DNA from 2 places in the Sphingobium sp. B2D3A genome. Region 1 is predicted to be linked to the other one. Evidence: riboswitches for the same ligand, from Rfam matches in the RefSeq annotation. Region 1 holds a riboswitch; the other holds the start of a gene.

What was found. Region 1 has a riboswitch for cyclic di-GMP ahead of M2337_RS01720 (DUF4402 domain-containing protein). Riboswitches for the same ligand answer to the same signal wherever they lie in the genome.
Region 2: it holds a riboswitch for cyclic di-GMP, as region 1 does, so the genes downstream of both, M2337_RS05205 (hypothetical protein) here and M2337_RS01720 (DUF4402 domain-containing protein) in region 1, are expected to answer to the same signal.

What each region holds. Positions count from the first base shown of each region.
Region 1 is NZ_JAOQOI010000001.1:396,109-401,736, reverse strand. Features, by position in the region: gene glpD (glycerol-3-phosphate dehydrogenase) at 1-537, opposite strand, end outside; gene M2337_RS01730 (hypothetical protein) at 831-1,031, shown strand; gene M2337_RS01725 (FAD-dependent monooxygenase) at 1,052-2,113, shown strand; cyclic di-GMP riboswitch class I at 2,597-2,673, shown strand; gene M2337_RS01720 (DUF4402 domain-containing protein) at 2,939-3,466, shown strand; gene M2337_RS01715 (hypothetical protein) at 3,486-4,058, shown strand; gene M2337_RS01710 (hypothetical protein) at 4,051-5,040, shown strand; gene M2337_RS01705 (hypothetical protein) at 5,057-5,628, shown strand, end outside.
Region 2 is NZ_JAOQOI010000001.1:1,121,600-1,127,227, reverse strand. Features, by position in the region: gene M2337_RS05225 (efflux RND transporter permease subunit) at 1-1,335, opposite strand, end outside; gene M2337_RS05220 (efflux RND transporter periplasmic adaptor subunit) at 1,462-2,721, opposite strand; gene M2337_RS05215 (hypothetical protein) at 2,718-3,122, opposite strand; gene M2337_RS05210 (TetR/AcrR family transcriptional regulator) at 3,448-4,050, opposite strand; cyclic di-GMP riboswitch class I at 4,222-4,299, shown strand; gene M2337_RS05205 (hypothetical protein) at 4,502-5,626, shown strand.

The sequences.
Region 1 (5,628 bases):
TGCGGCGAGGCATTTTGTGTGGGTGAGGATCGTCGCGCCATGCTCGGCGGCATCCTGCGCGTTGGCGACGACGAGGCGGCTGTCGTCGCCCCAGCAATCGGCATAGACATAGCCGCGGCCAAATCGAGATTGAATGGCGCTGCCATAGCCATCCCCGGCCAGCCTGATCGCCCGGGAGTGGGGCAGGCTGCTGCGCCCGCCCAGCCGATCATAGAGAAACAGGCCGATGCGCATCATCCACATGGGCCGCATGCCGCGATCATGGGGCAATACGAACTCGAGCGGGCGGATGAGGTGCGGCGCCGCACGCATCAGCCGTTCCCGCTCCGCCAGGGCCTTGGCGACCAGCCGGAACTCATATTGCTCGAGATAGCGCAGCCCGCCATGAATGAGCTTGGTGCTGGCGGAGGAGGTGTGCGCGGCGAGATCGTCCTGCTCGACGAGCATGACACGCGCGCCACGACCCGCCGCATCGCGCGCAATCGCAGCGCCGTTTATACCTCCCCCAACGACCAGAACATCATACGCAATATCCATGGAGCGACCTTCGCAGGGCCTGACAACGAAAGTCAATTACTTTCGTATCTTTCGTATTTTGAAATGGGCAGATGGTCGGCCCCCGGCGCGAGCGAATTTCACTCGCAAGACTATATTGGCTAGCGAGTTTCCCGTTAGCTTGGCCGGACGACGGGGTCGGCGCGAGATACGGGACCTATCCGCGCACCGGAAAAGCGAAATTTCAAACGAACCCGTCGGATGTACCCGCGCGGCGTCGGCAGGCCATCAATATCGCTGGACCGAGGCACGCCGTGATGGCTATCGGCTGGGCCATGAGTGTCATCGCAACCATCATGAATTCGGCCACCGGCCAACCCGTTCAGAAAATGACCTTCGGTCGCATGCCCAAGCCCTGGGCCAGTTTTAATCTGGAAAGCGGCGAGCTGGTGACGATCGATCGCGTGCAGGTCGGCAAACCGGCGCCCGGCAAGTTCGTCGCCCCCGTCGAGGTCTGGGTGACGCCGAAAAGCTGATGTCGGCAAGCCCGGAGCGGATGAGCGACATTCTGATCGTCGGCGGCTCGCTTGCCGGCCTCATGACCGGCCTCGCACTGTCGCGGCATGGCTTCTCGATCACGCTCCTGGAGCGCTCGACCGATACCGACCGCACCGGGGCCGCGCTGCAGGTCGGCTATGGCTTGCTCGAGCAGTTGACTGGGCGTCCTCACGCTACGGGCGCGCTCGCGACGGGCGTCCAGGCATGGCAATCGGTCTATCGCGGTCTGCGCGCAGCGGCGGACGGGGCGGGCATTGTGGTCCTGCAGAACGCCTGTGTGGAAGCGACGGGAGAGGCGGAGGATCGGGACTGGGCAAGGACCGCCGATGGTCGGCGGTTCGACGGCAAGGTGCTGGTCGGCGCGGACGGCTATCAGAGCGTCGTGCGGCGGCAGGTCAGTCCGGAGCGCCCCGATGCGGTCTTCGCGGAGTATCTGGCCTGGGTCGGCTTTTCCGAAGAGTCGGCGCTGTCTGTCCGCTATCCGCCCAATCTGGAGTTTCTCGAGTCCGGGCCCTATGTGCTTCTCGGCTTTCCGCTGACAGCCGCCGATGGCAGTCCGGAGCGCGGCCGCCGCCGGGTCGGCTGGGGCTGGTACGACGCCGGACATAACGCAATCCTCCGCAGCACAGGGGCGGTCGAGGGCCCGCTGGTGCGGCATTCGCTACGCCCGAACGACATGCCGGATGCACTGTTCGATGAGCTGGCCGCACTGGCGCGCCGGCACTGGCCATCGCCCTGGCGCGATGCGATCCTGGAATGTATCGCCCGCAAAGCGGTGCTCGGCACACCGGTCGTGGAATATTGTCCCGACCGCCTCGTCGCCGGCCGCATGTGTCTGGTTGGCGACGCTGCCCATGTCTGCACGCCAATGACGGGCAATGGCTTTGCAACCGCCGCGCAAGATGCTCTCACCCTCGCGCGCTGCCTCGACCCGGCGGCCTTGCGGACCGACCCCAAAGCCGCGCTCGTGCGATATGAAGCGTCCCGGCTGCCCGAGGTACGCAGACTGGCGCGGTCCGGCCAGCAGATCAGCCAGAATTTCGTGCGCTCTGCCGGTTGAGGCGGTTGCTCTCCGGCATTGCGCCGACATCCTGAGGCCGCACCCCACCCCGCAAACGCTCAAACGAGGACCGACGCTTGGCCGCGTCGCGCGCTCCACGCCCTGACAAGCGAAGCGGGGGGAGAGGAGCCCAAGCGGCGTTTTTCGCGAGACGGGCCTTGGCATTTAGCCCGGATGTGTAATTCATCAGGATCATAGCGGCGGCAACGAAATACATCCTCATGGAATTCGGTTTGGCGCGAGCTAACCGCATCGTCGGTTCGTTTCAGTCCGCGAAGTTATTGGCGTGTTGCTTAGGCTCTGATGATCCAAACCTCGCGTTTATTTCATTGAAAACAAACGCGCTCCTAATCGGGCTACTCGATCTGCGGTTCGACATGGGAGTAGTCGCACAATTCTCCATCTGGTCGTTCACCACATAGGCGTTGACTGTGTAGCGTATAATAGTTAAATCAAAATTTACCTAATAGCGCCCGAGATTCTCGGTCGAAACGGCAAACCATCGGCGACGATGGGACGCAAAGCCTCCGGTCCCTCACAGGGATAGCGGGGTTACCGAAACGGAGAACTATTGTGGACCTGTCGTCCTCGCGCCTTCCAGATCCTTTCCGCCCTCATCAGGCAACGGCCCGTCTTTGGCGACGGTCAGCAAGCACCCTTACCGATCATCACGTGATCCAGTTGCTTGCGACTGGCTCGCCAGATGCACCCGCTTGTAATCCCAAGATCCGCGAAACGATGCCGCCCGAGGGCCTCCAAGGCGGGTGGGGTCTGATATTTTCCGATTAAATTCATGTGCATATCAAGTAAGAGAAAGACATCGTCATGTTCGTGAACTTGAAGTCTATCGCGACAATTGCGCTTCTGGGTTCCATCCCGGCGGCAAGCTACGCTCAGTCCTCAGCATCTGTGTCGACCACGGGTACAGCCCGGATTGTTCAGCCGATTTCGATCGCAAAAACCAGCGACCTTGCGTTCGGCACGATCGTGAAACCCTCGGTAGCAGGGACCAACACGGTCACTGTCGATGCCTCGACGGGCAATCGCAGCCTGTCTGGTTCCGGCGACGCCGTTGCCGCTGGCGGCACGACGTCGCGCGCCGCCTATACGGTCTCGGGTGAAGGGGGGCAGACTTTCTCGATCTCGGTGCCCGCCAGCTTCTCCATGACCGGTACGCCCGGCGGCACGATCACCGTCACGCTGACGCCGAGTGCCGCAACGGGCACATTGTCCAGCTCCATCGGCACAGCTGGCACCGCGACCTTCGGCGTCGGCGGTAGCTTCTCCCTGCCCAATACGCAGGCCTCTGGCAATTACTCGGGCAGCTTCACGGCGACCGTCGCCTACAACTGACCTGTGGCAGGAGCGTCTCGTGACGGTCTCATCATCCATCCGGATGGGAGTGCGCCTGTTGCGGGCGACCGCTCCTGCGCTGGGAGCGCTGTGCCTTTGCGCGGCGCTTGCAGCCTCACAGGCGAACGCGGCGGAAGCGACTGCGAAAGGCCAGGTTTCGATCGTGGAGCCAGCTTCGATCACGCAATCGGCGAAGGACATTGTTCTGCAGCCGGTGCTGGTTCTTCAGTCGAGCCTCCGGGTCATGATCTTGTCGCCAGGGCCGCAGTCAAACGAGAGCGACCAAAACGCCGGGCTTTCCATGGCCGCTCCTATTCAAATCGCCGGGGGCAGCAACCAGACGTTTTCTCTCCTGGTCTCACAAGCATTCGTCCAGCCAGGTACAGGGGGTTCGCTCAGGGTACCGATTGCGACGCTGAGCGATGATAATTTCCCGTCCTTTGAAGCCGGTCCCTCAGGGTTCGAGGATGTCCTCATGGGCCGGCTGAGCGGCGATGGGCTTCTGTCTGTTCCGCCGTTTCTTTTGAAAGCGCTGCGCAACAGCTACGGGCCCGACGGCGGGCCTTTGCTGGTCCTGGCGCAATATGAATGAGCTGGAGACGCCGGTGATGACTCTGCCAGGCGTCGTGAAGTGTGTCACGCGATCTGCGAACCAACGCAAAAGCGTCGCTATCGCTATCGCGTTGGTCGCTGGCGCCTTCCCATCCGCTTTTGGCACTTCCTCTTCTGCCCAGCCTGCGACGACAGAGCAGGCCGGCGGGAGCGCCAGCCTCAACATCAATCCAAAGCGGATCACCTTTGATAGGCTGGGGCGGACGGCGAGCATATTCCTCTTCAATCAGGGCACCGCCGCCGGGGTGTATGACATCAGCTTTGTCGACCGGGTCATGTTGCCCACCGGCCAGATCCGCCCAACGGATGAAGCAGACGGCGCGCCGGAGGTGAGAGACCTCAGTGCCAAGCTTCAATCAGCGCGTTCCATGATGCTGGTCACGCCAAGGCGCGTGCTGCTCAAGCCGGGGACGGGGCAGACAATCCGTCTTCGTGCAGGTGGCACCGGCGACTGGCCCGCCGGCGAATATCGCACGCATCTGACGGTGACGGCGGTGCCGCCACCTGACACGGGCCTAACCGCCGATCAGGCTGCGAATGCTGAGCCCGGTGCGGTTTCGTTCCGCATCGCATCTGTTCTTGGGATTTCCATCCCTGTAATCGTGCGCATCGGCACGCCCCAGGTTGAGGCTGCGATCGAAAACACACGGTTCACGATGGAGAGCCCTGGGCCGGGGTCTGAGCTGAACAGCCCTACGCCGGTCGTCACTTTTGATCTTGTGAGGCGTGGGCCGAACTCCCTTTTCGGCGATATCGAAATCCGGAAGGCGAAGGCGCGCCGTGAGGACGAGCCGTTAGGTGTCGTGCGCGGGATCGGTGTCTATCCTGAGATAGAGCGGCGACAGGTGAAGATCGCTCTGCGCTCTCATCCGCAGCGAGGCGAGCAAATCAGCGTTGTGCTCACCGACCAAGACACAGCTCCGGGGAAGATACTTGCGCAGAGCCAGATCTCCTTGCCGTAGCCTGTGGATTGGACTGATGCTCATGATCGCCACTGCTCAGCCTACTCCTCTTTGGGCGGACAGCGGCGAACTGGCCGCTGACGATAATCAACTTTTGCTGCTTGAGGTTGTCCTTGACCGGGCATCTTTATCGGATGCGCTTCCCGCACTTCAGGTGGGCGACGATATCGTTCTCATCCCCGTCGGCGCGCTGACGCGCCTTCTCGATCTGGATGTTCAGGTTTCACCGGCAGATGGCAGATTGACGGGGCAGGTGGGCCAGGCTCGCCAGTCCATCTTCCTTGATATTGCGTTGGGTGAGGCGCGGGCGGGCACTGCGCGCATCATACTGAAGCCGGGTGACGCGCTGCAAGAGAGCGGAGACATATACCTGACCGTTTCCCTGATGGAACGGCTGCTCCCGGTTCGAATGACATTGGATGTGTCGGAATTGACGCTCAATCTCGAGGCTCGAGAAAAGCTGCCCGTGCAGATGCGGGCTGAGCGGATGGCGCAGGGAGAGGGCATCGCGCATTCTGGCGCTGTCCTGGAGCCGGTTCTTTCGGTGGCGGCGCCAGCTGGCATGCTGTCTTTTCCCGCCTTCGATGT
Region 2 (5,628 bases), 730 kb from region 1:
GGCAATCAGCGCCCCGCCCACCTCATCCATGGAGGTGCGCGCCGCCTGGAGCGGAGTCATCCCGTTCTCCAGATTGCGCTCGACATTCTCGACCACCACGATGGCGTCATCGACGACGATGCCGATGGCGAGCACGAGGCCGAACAGCGAGAGGTTGTTGATGGAATAGCCCATGCCCGCCAGCACCGCGAACGTGCCGATGAGCGAGACCGGGATCGCCAGCACCGGGATCAGCGCCGCCCGCCATTTCTGCAGGAAGACGATGATGACGAGCACGACGAGGATCACCGCCTCGACCAGCGTCTTCACGACCTCGTCGATGGACTTCTGGATGAACTCGGTGGGGTTGTAGACAATGCGATATTCAAGGCCCTGCGGGAAGTCCTTGGCCAGGACGTTCATCTCCGCCTTGATCGCCTCGGCAGCGGCCAGCGCGTTCGATCCCGGCATCTGGAAGACGGGGATGATCACGCTGTCCTTGTCGCCGAGGTAGGCCGACGTGCCGTAATCCTCGGCGCCCAGCTCAACGCGCGCGACATCGGAGACGCGGACCTGCCGGCCCTGATCGTCGGTGCGGATGACGACATTGGCGAACTGCTGCGGATCGGTGAAGCGACCCTGCGTCTCGACATTGAGCTGGAAGGCCGATCCGCCCGAGGGGGGCTGGCCGAGCGTGCCGGCGGCGACCTGCACATTCTGCTGGCGCAGCGCGGAAACGATGTCGCCGGCCGTCAGACCCAGCGCCGCCGCACGGCGCGGATCGATCCACACGCGCATGGAGAGATCGCGCGAGCCGAAGAGCTGCACGTCGCCCACGCCCTCGATGCGGGCCAGCCGGTCCTTGATGCGGGTCTGCGCGTAATTGGAAATATACTCGCGATTGAGCGAGCCATCAGGCGAAATGAGGTTCACCACCAGCAGGAAGTCCGGCGAGGTCTTCTTGGTAACGATGCCGAGGCGCTGCACCTCCTGCGGCAGGCGCGGCTCGGCAATGGCGACGCGGTTCTGCACCAGAACCTGCGCCTCATCGAGGTCCGTACCTTGCTTGAAGGTGACGGTGACGACCACGCGCCCGTCCCCCGTCGATTGCGACGAGAGATAGAGCATGTTCTCGACGCCGTTGATCTCCTGCTCGATCGGGCTGGCGACGGTCTCCGCCACGGTCTCGGCAGAGGCGCCGGGATACATGGCCGAGACGGTCACCGTCGGCGGCACCACCTCGGGATATTGCGAAACGGGCAGGAAGAAATAGCTGATCGCGCCGATGATCGTGATGATGACGGCGATGACGGCCGCGAAGATCGGCCGGTCGATGAAGAAACGGGACAGACGCATGAGGAGATCTCCTCGGGGGCAGCGCTCAGAGCATGTCCGGGTCAGGCGGCTTCACCTGACGGCTCGGACATGCGGAAAGCAAAAGGGACCGGATCAGGATCGGCTTCAGGCGAAGCCGATCACGACCTAGCGCGTAAACGTGGCCTGGCCGGACATCAGCGCGGTGGCGGCGGCAGGCGTCGCCGGCTGCGTCTCAGGCGCAATGCGGCCTTTGCGGACCTGCACCTTGCCGCCGGGCATGGCGAGCTGGGTGCCAACGATCACCACCTGATCCGCGGGATCCAGCCCGGCCCGCACGACGCGCAGGCCATCGACAACCGGCCCAAGCTCGATCGGCTTGGCGGCGACGGTGCCATCCTTGCCGACGACGAGCAGCGTCTTGCGCGCCTGATCGGTCTGCACGGCGGTGTCCGGCACCAGCAGCGCGCGGGTTGGCGCGCCGGTGGAGAGGCGCATGTTGCCGAACATGCCCGGCGTCAGGAACAGATCGGGATTTGGCAGCACGGCGCGGGCGCGAATGGTGCCCGAGCGCGGATCAAGGCCGTTATCGGTAAAGTCGAGCTTGCCCTTCCAGCGATAGGCATTTTCGTCCTGCAGCTTGATCTCGACCGGCGTGGCGTCGGCATCGGCATCACGCTTGGTCTTGAGGAACAGCGCTTCGGACCCCTCGAAGGTGAAGTAGATCGGATCGAGCGCGTTGATGGTGGTGAGCAACGTGCCGGATGCGCCCTCTCCCGAGGATGCGAGGTTGCCGGGGTCGATCCGCCGATCCGAGATGCGGCCGCCAATGGGCGCGCGCACGGTGGTGAACTCAAGATCCAGCGCGCGGCTGCGGGCACGGGCCTGGGCACCGGCCAGCGCAGCCGATGCTGCCGAGACGCGGGCGCGGAGCCGGTCGACTTCGCTCTTGGAAACGGCTTCTACCGCCACCAGCCGTTCGGCGCGCTCAAGATCGCTGCGGGCCAGCGCGAGATCGCTCTGGGCCGTGGCGACACCAGCGCGCGCCTCGGCCAGCGCAGCCTGGAAGGGGCGCGGATCGATGGTGAAGAGCGGCTGACCAGCGCGGACCATCTGCCCGTCCGTGAAATGCACGGCCGTGATCTGGCCGGAAATGCGCGGACGCACCTCGACCGCGCGGCTCGGCTCGAACCGGCCGACATAATCGTCCCACAGCATGATCTCGCGCGCGAGCGGGGCCGAAACGGTGACAGTGGGTGCCGCCATCGCGGCCTGAGCCGGGGGCGACGGGCGCATCAGCGCATAGGCCCCGGCAATGGCGAGCACCGGCAGCGCCACCCAGGCGGCACGGGTCAGCGAGCGGCGCCGCGTCGTGCCGGCGTCGATGGGCGTGGCTTCCGCCGGGCTGAGTTTCTTGAGCATGTTCATGCGCGGTTCCTCCGCTTGATCGACAGACGCAGGGCGCCGATGTGGCGGAGCAGCGTCTCATATTGATGGGTCGTGTAGCCGGCCTCGTAAAAGCGACCGAGCTCGGATGGGGCGATGTTGTAGCCATGGTGCCAGCTCAGCACCGCGATGCGCCGCAGCGCTTCGAGGCGCGCGCTCGCCAACGGCATGGCCCGGCGGAAGCCGAAGACGAGGCGCAGCAGGCGGCCCAGGCGGCTCTCCTCGCGGAGGGAAGACAGACCGTCCTCCCGCGCAAGGCGGACAATCGTCCACTCGACCGGAAGGAGGTGGCCATCCTGCACCTGGAGGCTTGCAGCCTCCGATGCAGTGACACCCGGGACCATCGCCCGTGCCCCGCCATCTCTCAGATCCAGATATGCCATCACCATGTCTCCTCCTGCTTCCCCGGCAGGCACGACGGGGTAGCCCCGGACAGCCAGTGCTGCCGGGCGCGCGCATCGCGGATGCCAGGGATCGATCCGGGAAAGACGGTGCGCGACCGGCGCGTCCGTCCCGAAACCAGAACCTATGAAATTGCTGTCAAATCAAGTCGGGCAAGCAGAACGCGCCCGGCCAAGCCGCACGCACTCCCACGCCTTCTGTACTGACTGGTATATTAATCGGATGTTCAGGCGTCAACCCGGTTTTTTGTACCGACCGATATTTTATTTTGCAGCGCGCAAAATCGGTCTTGGGTCCCCAGGCGCTTCAGCGGCTAGGCCACATCCCCATAGTCGTCTCGGCAACGCGCTCCAGCTCCTCCCGCGTGGTGCCGGAGCCGGCCAAAACCGCCATGCCCTGCAAAACGGCGATGAGATACTTCGTGATCGCTTCCGCATCGGTGGGCCCGACAAACTCGCCCTCGTCGATGGCGCGCTGCATCCGGGCCACCAGTGCCCGCTTCACGGTCTCGCCGCGCTTGAGCACTTCCTCACGGATCGATTGCGCTTCCGCGCCACAGGCGGTGACGCTGATCACGCTGAGGCAGCCGGTGGGCTGGCCATTGCCGGCAATCGTGGAGAGTGCGCCATCGAGCAGATGCTGCGCCACGCCGCGCGCGGTGGGCATATCCAAAGCCGGACCGATATAGGCCAGCTTCTCCCGCTCGTAGAGATCGAGCGCCTGCCGGAACAAGGCCTCCTTGTTGCCGAACGCGGCATAGAGACTCGGGCGGGTGATCCCCATCGCGTCCGTCAGCTCGCTGAGCGACGCGCCCTCATAACCCTTGGTCCAAAACACACGCAACGCGGCCGCAAGCGCCTGCTCGCAGCAAAATTCGCGGGGCCGACCCCTGATGGCGGTCTGTTCCATATCGGGCGGTATAGAATTCCTCGCCGGGCTTGTCGAGTCCGGTGCGACGAAGGGAGCCAGGACGGTCCCGCTCGGGCGGCACGTTCTCCCAGGCATGATAAAAGTTAAGTTCAGACTCTTTTCCATGAACCTTTTCCAGCGCTTGACATTTCAAGCGCAGGATCACTCCGATCCCGATAATGGCAAAGCGGTGGTGACGCCGTGACGCAAAGCTTCCGGCCTTGGGTTCAAGGTAGCGGGGTTGCCGAAGGAGCCGAGGTCGGAGCTGTGTGTGCGTGTCTACGCCTCGCTCTGGCTATGATCGCTCCACACCGCTCCGCGCTACGTGGGCCTGCCATCGGATAGCTCCGTCTCCAGCCCGGCTGCAAGCCTGACAGGAGATGACGCAATGGCTCAGGTTCTTTCCACGACGACATTCCGATCCAACAGAACGTCACGACTATGCCGGGCCATGCCCGCCATAGCCGCCTGCTCCGCGCTCGCCATGCTGCTGAGCGCCTGCGAGACCAGCGGTTATTCCCGCTACGCCAATGTCGGCTCGCCAGCGCCCGGGTCGGGCGGCAGCAGCGATGGCGGCAGCAACAATGGCGGCGGCGGCACTGACACGGGCGGCGGCGGAAATACCGGCGGTGGGAACACCGGCGGCGGAAATACCGGGGGCGGCGGATCGGCCGATGGCGGCGGCGGCACCGGTGGCGGTCTGGCTGGGGGCGTCGTTACGCAGGTCTCCCCGGTTCTGGCGACGGCCGGCAATGCCGTGCTCGGCGTCGCGGATGGCCAGCAAGGCGTGACCACCCCCATCGCCGCTGCCTTGCCAGTCACGCAGCCCGTGACCGGCACGATCACGCGGGTGCTGCAGGATACCGGCACGGTGCTGGTCGATGCCGGCGAGGGCCGCACGCTGCTGCTGCAGGGCGCGCAAGGCGTGGTCGGCGATGTGGTGTCCATCGATGTTGGCGGTCGCACCGTGACCAACGGTCTTGATGGCACAGCGGGCGCGATCGGCGTCGGCGTGCTTGGCGACACCCAGCCGACGGGCACGCTCGCATCCGCCGGCGTGCTGAACGCAGGCAATACCGCGCTGGCGACAGTGAACGGCATCGCCGATGTACGGGTGACCAACATTACGGCGCCCACCGGCGGCATTTCCGACAATCTGCTGAATGTCGCGCTCGGCGGCAATCAACTGCTGGGGAGCGGCGATCCGGCGCTGGTCAACGCCAATGTGCTGCCGAACGGCGCGTCCCTGCCCGGCGGTGGCACGGGGGCCGTGGGCGGCGTGCTCGGCGCGGTGAGTTCGACCGTCGGGTCTGTCGGCGGCGCCGTGGGCGTGGGCGGTGACGTGTCAGGCGGCGGCGTGCTTGGCGGCGGAACGGCCACGGGCGGCGACGTAAATGGCGGCGTGCTTGGCACGGTCGGTGCCACGGTCGGCTCGGTCGGCGGTGCGCTAGGCGTTGGCGGCAGCGTCGAAGCCGGTGCAGGCGCAGGCGCCGGCACCACGACCAATGGCGGCTTGCTGGCGCCGGTAACCGGCACGCTCAACACGGTCGGCACTTCCTTGGGACTGGGCCGCTAAAC